Regions from separate parts of the Oceanobacillus sp. AG genome, predicted to be linked through region 1. Evidence: riboswitches for the same ligand, from Rfam matches in the RefSeq annotation. Region 1 holds a riboswitch; each other region holds the start of a gene.
The links. A riboswitch is a leader RNA that binds a small molecule or an ion and turns the genes downstream of it on or off. The one in region 1 is predicted to bind thiamine pyrophosphate.
Positions count from the first base shown of each region.

Region 1 (2,274 bases):
TGTCCACATAAAGTAATGGATTAGGCTGCGTCTTTTTCACGTTTTTTCTGTATCTCCTTTCCTAAGGCATAGCCGCGAAGGACCCCAGTTTTTGCTAATTTGTCACTCAACCATTTCCCTAGGACACCCGCGAGAAGGGCACCACTGATGATGCGAACAGCTAACATCGCTATAAGTAATGCAGGGGCTAACGCGATATTTCCGGATGAAAATAAATTCCAAGTGAAACTGAAAACGGCTGCAAAGACACCGGAAAGAATTAAAATGCGTAAACGATAATCCTTCCATTTTGTTATTGCGAAGGCAAACTCTGCTCCTAAGCCTTGAATTGCAGCTGCTAGAATAAGTCCGGGTCCCGCGGCAGTTCCCAATAATACTTCGGTAACTCCTGCGATAAGTTCAGCTGTAAAGGCAACCCCCGGCTTCCGAATGATATAAGCTGCAACGATGGAAACAATGAACCAAATGCCAAAAATAATTTCATACCCAAACGGTGCGAGACCAAATGGAGCAAGAATATTACGAATACCTTGACCAACAAGAAAGAATGCTAAGTAAATGATCCCGAAGACGACACCTAATATCGACATGAGAACAATTTCTTTTAATTTCCAATGCTTTGTCATTTCACTTCTCCCTAGGTTTATTTTGTAGGACTGTTGGCGGAAAGGCTAAATGTCATGGTGACATGAGAGACTTTTTCTTGGACGAGTTCAAAGGATTCATGTAATGCATTGAAGATATCATGAACGTCTCCGTCTAATCTTGTTGCATAATGTGTAGAAGTAACCGTGACATTACGATGCTTTGATAGATTGATTTGTTCATAGATTTTATCCATGTAATCTTCATGCCCCATTGGATAAAGGGAAAATTTACAACCGGCGATTTGGAGGATCGCTTTCGCTTTTTCTTCGTTCAATGGTATGTCTGTTTCATCCATATACGCGTCAGCTTCCGTGTCACCAGGACAGCCGATGGAGAACGTACCATTCATAGCAACATGCTCCCCAGTATTCGCTGCATGTAGGAAGATTGCTTTTGCAACATCGAAAACATGGATCATTTTTCCGCGGATACACGTACTGACATCATCCGTTTCCTTCCAAACCTTGGAGGTATCAACCTCACTTAATGTTGATAGAATAATATCAACAAAATTATCACTCATCGGGTGCAGACTAAATTGACAACCTACAATACGACTAGTTCCACAATTGTTACGCATTCCAATCTCCTCCTATTGATAATAAAAAAACTGCATTCCTAAGGGGAATGCAGTTTACACATTAATTTTAACAACATAATATTCGTAAACTGCACTTCCCCACGCTAGTATTATCTAGATCGGGTAGTAAGGGTCGGATTAATCCTCTCAGCCACATGACGCAGCTCCCCTAGTGCTTATGTTTTGATATGCAGTTATTCTAATTCCAGATTGTATACATGTTTCGGTATTTTGTAAAGTATTTAATCAATTTTAATATCCGGTTTCTTCCAAAATATAGTGATAAGGAGACAGACGACAATAACGATCGAGCTGAAAACAAACGGATAATTGATATCTATATCAAATAAAACCCCACCAACTACTGGACCAAATACATTAGCAAGGGACGTGAAGAATGAGTTCATGCCGCCAACAAAACCTTGCTCATTCCCGGCGATTTTTGATAAATAGTTGGTAACAGCTGGACGAATCAGGTCAAACCCAATAAATACCGTGAAGGTTACCGCCATTACTTGCCAATAAGAATTAGCGAGTGTCATGGCAAAGACCAGCATAGCAGAAATGGCGAGCGACCAGCGAATAATATTGATTTCTCCGATCAACTTTGTTAACCAATCGAACAATACAACCTGGAAAATCGCTCCGATAATCGCACCACCTGTAATGGCAATCGCAATGTCAGAAGGAGTGAATCCGTGCTTATGATCAGTATAAAGGCTGAAGAAAGAATCAAACGCGGCAAGACCGAATGTTGAAATTAAAATAACAATAAAAGCGATGAAAAACATCGGCATAAACACTTTCCTCAAGCCACTTTTGCCGAGTTCTTCGGTCATATCAGCCATATCGTCTGTTTTCGACTTCGGCTCTTTTAAGGATAAAATCGAAACGAAAGCAACAATTAAACCACACGCCGCAGCAGAGAAGAACGGTACACGCGTACCAATCTCTGCTAAGAAGCCACCAATTCCTGGTCCGATAATAAATCCGGTACTAATCATCGCTGACATATAGCCGAGTGCTTTAGGCCGCGTTTTCAGCGT
Region 1 covers NZ_WOWT01000023.1:2,503-4,776, forward strand. The annotation lists gene GN217_RS12690 (ABC transporter ATP-binding protein) at 1-40, opposite strand, end outside; gene GN217_RS12695 (ECF transporter S component) at 21-626, opposite strand; gene GN217_RS12700 (YkoF family thiamine/hydroxymethylpyrimidine-binding protein) at 644-1,228, opposite strand; TPP riboswitch at 1,308-1,409, opposite strand; gene norA (multidrug efflux MFS transporter NorA) at 1,471-2,274, opposite strand, start outside.

Region 2 (2,274 bases), on a different contig from region 1:
TTTAACATTTTGACTTCCCATAATGAAATATTTCCTTAAGCTTAATGGATTAAATGATGACATCGTTACTCCACCTCAGTTGTCGTTAAATTATTTGTATGGATACGCGGTGCCCAATGATTTGTCGGTCCGCTACCAGCTCCTAAGTCCAAAGAATACTTGATCGCGAGCGTTACATAATGTTTTGCCTGTTTAACCGCAATGTTAAGAGGGAGGCCTTGGCTTAGATTAGCAGTTATCGCTGCTGCATACGTACAACCTGTACCATGTGTATTATTTGTATTTATTCGGGGAGCCGAAAAGCTATGGATCCTTGAACCATCATAAAGGAAATCAACCGCATCGCCTTCGCGGTGACCGCCTTTAACTAGTGCAGCTTTCGCGCCAAAATTTTTCACAAGCATTTCGGCAGCCTGCTTCATGTCCTCATCGGTTTCAACTTTTTCATCTATTAGATATTCTGTTTCTGGAATATTTGGAGTTACAATTGTTGTAAGAGGGAGCAAATTCTTCCGCAAATAATTACGGGAATCGCGTTCAATCAATGTGTCACCGCTTGTGGCAACCATGACCGGGTCCATAACATAAGGTGCATCCAAATGCTTAATTTTATTATAAATCATTTTCATCATATCCTGATTGGCAATCATCCCTGTTTTAAATGCATGGATAGGCATATCAGAAATAATCGAGTCTAGTTGCTGTTCGATCATTTCTAGAGAGACGTGGGAAACAGCTTGAACACCTGTCGTGTTTTGGGACACGATGGAGGTGATAACCGACATCCCATAAGTTTTCAATTCCTGAAACGTTTTCAGATCGGCGTGAATTCCAGCACCGCCGCTCGGGTCCGTACCCGCTATCGTTAGAGCACATGCAACATTCTTCATTGAACATTCTCCTTCATCAACTTACTCATTTTAATTTTTTATTAAGCCCTTGGTGTAAACTTTAGATACAACGAGCAGTCCAAGAATTGCTCCAGATATACTGCTTACAAGGAATGGGGGGATGAAAACAAATGCACCGGCCGATGTCCCCATAAATACATAAGCAAATGGCACTGCAAATAATGCACCAATAACCCCACTGCCAATCCCTTCACCTAATGCGGCGAGCGATTGCTTCTTGGTTTGCTTATACAGGAACCCTGCAAGAAAAGCGCCGACCATTGCACCTGGGAAGGCTAATAAGGTTCCTAGTCCGAGCATATTGCGTAATAGACTGATCATGAAAGCAATAATGACTGCCGGACCGGGTCCCAAGGTGACAGCGGCTACGACATTAATCGCATGCTGTACTGGATAAGCGCGGGCTACACCGGCAGGAAACCAGATTAATTGTGCGCTGATTGTTCCAATTGCGATAAAGACGGCCATCGTCGTGATGAGACGGGTTTTATTCATACTTGACCTCCAATCTTAAGGGGTAAAATCAACCAATTAAAAAGCCAGGTCATGATTAGACCTGGCTTCACAAGAAAATAGTTATGAGAACAATCTCACTACTTCCCTACGCTGGCATTAACCAGATCAGGTCGATAAGAGTCGGAAACACACTTTCCTCTCAGCCCAGTTAGGGCACCCCTAGTAGTTTCATATTATTTAGTTCGAATCTAGCATAGCAAAAGTTTTCATAAATGTCACATGTTTTGAAAAAAGGTATAGACAAGAACCAGTTTTCTCTATGGCTTCACTAGGATACTTGTCCACCTCAATTTCTCCAACCCGGTAAGCTTATAAATGGATTGCACGGATTCGGTTAGCAAAACGGGGAATGATTTCAGTTGGTGTTATCACGCATTAAATCGAGCATAAACTGTCCGACATAGCGTGCGAATTCCTTATTTGAGCATAGTAATAAAGGTTGACTCCTTCTTCTTTAAGGCGGTTAAATAAAAAGACGGACAGCTAAACCATGAAGGTTTAGCTGTCCACTTATTAATCAATCGCCCCAAAGTTGACAATTGTCACATCGATATCAAATTCTATTTTGGCATCTTGATATTTTTCCATCCATTCCTTGTTAGTCGTCTTACTTCCTTTTCTTGAAGTGATATACTTTCTCCCAAGACCCAATGCATCTGAGTTTACTTCTTGAAGTTTCGCGAATAGGTTTTCATATTCTCTTACAAAGTATTTCTCTATATCACGTTCGAATTTCCGAGAAGTATCTTCTGATTTAATGTCCATTGGGATTGAGGTTTCTAATAATTCCAGTTTCATTGTGATATCTGCCTTAAACGCTAACGAATCAGAGTCGACAATTTTTATT
Region 2 covers NZ_WOWT01000015.1:75,621-77,894, forward strand. The annotation lists gene thiE (thiamine phosphate synthase) at 1-63, opposite strand, end outside; gene thiD (bifunctional hydroxymethylpyrimidine kinase/phosphomethylpyrimidine kinase) at 66-890, opposite strand; gene thiW (energy coupling factor transporter S component ThiW) at 921-1,406, opposite strand; TPP riboswitch at 1,493-1,598, opposite strand; gene GN217_RS09745 (Ger(x)C family spore germination protein) at 1,941-2,274, opposite strand, start outside.
Region 2: linked by a shared signal. The riboswitch ahead of thiW (energy coupling factor transporter S component ThiW) and the one ahead of GN217_RS12700 (YkoF family thiamine/hydroxymethylpyrimidine-binding protein) in region 1 are both predicted to bind thiamine pyrophosphate.

Region 3 (2,274 bases), on a different contig from region 1:
GGCTGCAAATATATTCATAGCTGTTGAGTAAACACCTGTCATGAGTGCAACCTTCAACGGGAAATTATCCTTAATTATTCCTGGTAATAAGACATTACATATTGCAATACCCGAACCAATAATAAGTGTTCCTAGCAATAACGGGGTAAGAATTGCGAAAGAGCGAATTAGAATACCGATAATGATTAAAAGTAAACCAATGATTAATGCAATTTCGCTTGTTAATTTTCTAGATAACTTTGGAACAATTGGTGATACAATGGCAAATGTAATCAGGGGTAAGCTTGTCAATAACCCTGCCGTTCCATTCGTAATATCAACGTCATCTCTGATTAAACGAATTAAAGGACCGATTGACGTAATAGCAGGCCGTAAGTTAAAAGCTACGAATATAATTCCAATTGTTAAAATAAGGTTCTGTAAATTAAAAGGACCTTTATTGATAGCATGATCTGTATTCTTCATGAAAGACCTTCTTTCAATCTATATTCCAATATTAAATAGGATATCATTCAAACAAACATACATCAATCATTGTTATTCGCTTGAAGCAAACATCCTAAATAATATTCTTTCTGGTATTCAAGTATAGATTTATTAGAAAATAAGCATTGCAACAATGGCGCCGTTCAGAAGATTTGCTAATGTAGCTCCGATTAGCGCTTTCATCATTAGTTTTTGAATTTGAGGTACCATATCTGATCGTTTGCCCGCGAGTCATTATGGTAGCTCAATGCTAGTTAAGTAAAACCAAAAACCGGACAAGGGGATACTTTTATAACTAAAATAGACATGTTTGTTTATAGATGCAAATATAATGTTGCTGACATACACTTTAAGCTGTTTTCTTTTTTTGAAGAGTAATTTCAACATGATGACGCTATATATGTAATCTAAATAAAACCCCCTAATAAGACACTTGAATATGCCTGTATTAGAGGGTTTTTCTTACTTACCGTCGAATCTTTTTTTTAGTATAACTGAAATTTTATTTTTAATTAATGATAATTAATTATGATAAAAAATGAGCTAAATAGTCCTGCATACATTTCGTTTTATCATAAGAAATCAAAATAGAAGAGAGTACATCAAACAGAGGTTGCAGTTTAACAATCAATATGACATACTAAACTTAATGTCTGAAAAACTCATATTTAATCACCACTAGGGGTGTTTTACTGAAAAACTGAGAGAGGTAATCCTCAACCCTTGAACTTGATCTAGTTTGAACTAGCGTAAGGAAGCGGTGAATAGAACAGATTGAAGAACATGTTTTTTCATGTAACTAATTTGTGTCTTATTCTAACCACTTCTATTTTCTAGGAGTGGTTTTTTTGTTTAGGGAGGTGAATGACTAGTTGTCTATTAAAATAAATTAGAGAGGGAGTTATCTAATGGATATAACGGTTGAACACTTATTAAAGCAAGTCGACGCAAGAAAAATGGAATTAATTGATTTATTATCAAAGCTCATTGAATATAATACATCTGCGCCTCCTGCTCGGAATACGAAAGATGCACAGAATTTTATCGCTGATTATTTACATCGAATGGGCTTTGAAATCGACATGTGGGACGTGTATCCAAATGACCCGAATGTTGTTGGTGTGAAAAAGGGAATAAAATCTACTACACATAATAGTCTCATCATCAATGGTCATATTGATGTAGCTGAGGCTCGTGAAGATGAAGTGTGGAAAACGAATCCATTCGAGCCGATTATCGAAGAAGATCGGATTATTGGTCGAGGAGCCGCTGATATGAAGGGCGGGCTTGCTAGTGCATTATTCGCAACGAAACTATTGAATGAAGCGGATATCGAATTGCCAGGAGATCTGATTTTCCAATCTGTTATAGGTGAAGAAGTTGGTGAGGCGGGTACGTTGCAATGTTGCGAGCGAGGGTATAATGCAGACTTTGCGCTTGTAGTAGATACGAGTGATTTACATATCCAAGGTCAAGGCGGTGTAATAACTGGGTGGATTACGGTAAAAAATCCGCGTACGTTTCATGATGCGATGAGAAGGAACATGATACATGCTGGCGGTGGTCTGCCTGAAGCGAGTGCAATTGAAAAGATGATGAAAGTTATAGAAGGCTTACAAGAGCTGGAGCGCTATTGGGCTGTAACGAAACAGTATGAAGGATATCCGGCGGGAACGAATACGATTAATCCTGCTGTAATTGAAGGGGGACGCCATGCGGCATTTATTGCTGATGAGTGTCGTTTATGGATCACGGTGCATTATTATCCGAATGAGACGCATGAACAAG
Region 3 covers NZ_WOWT01000027.1:45,112-47,385, forward strand. The annotation lists gene GN217_RS14295 (CynX/NimT family MFS transporter) at 1-465, opposite strand, end outside; TPP riboswitch at 1,157-1,259, shown strand; gene GN217_RS14300 (acetylornithine deacetylase) at 1,395-2,274, shown strand, end outside.
Region 3: linked by a shared signal. The riboswitch ahead of GN217_RS14300 (acetylornithine deacetylase) and the one ahead of GN217_RS12700 (YkoF family thiamine/hydroxymethylpyrimidine-binding protein) in region 1 are both predicted to bind thiamine pyrophosphate.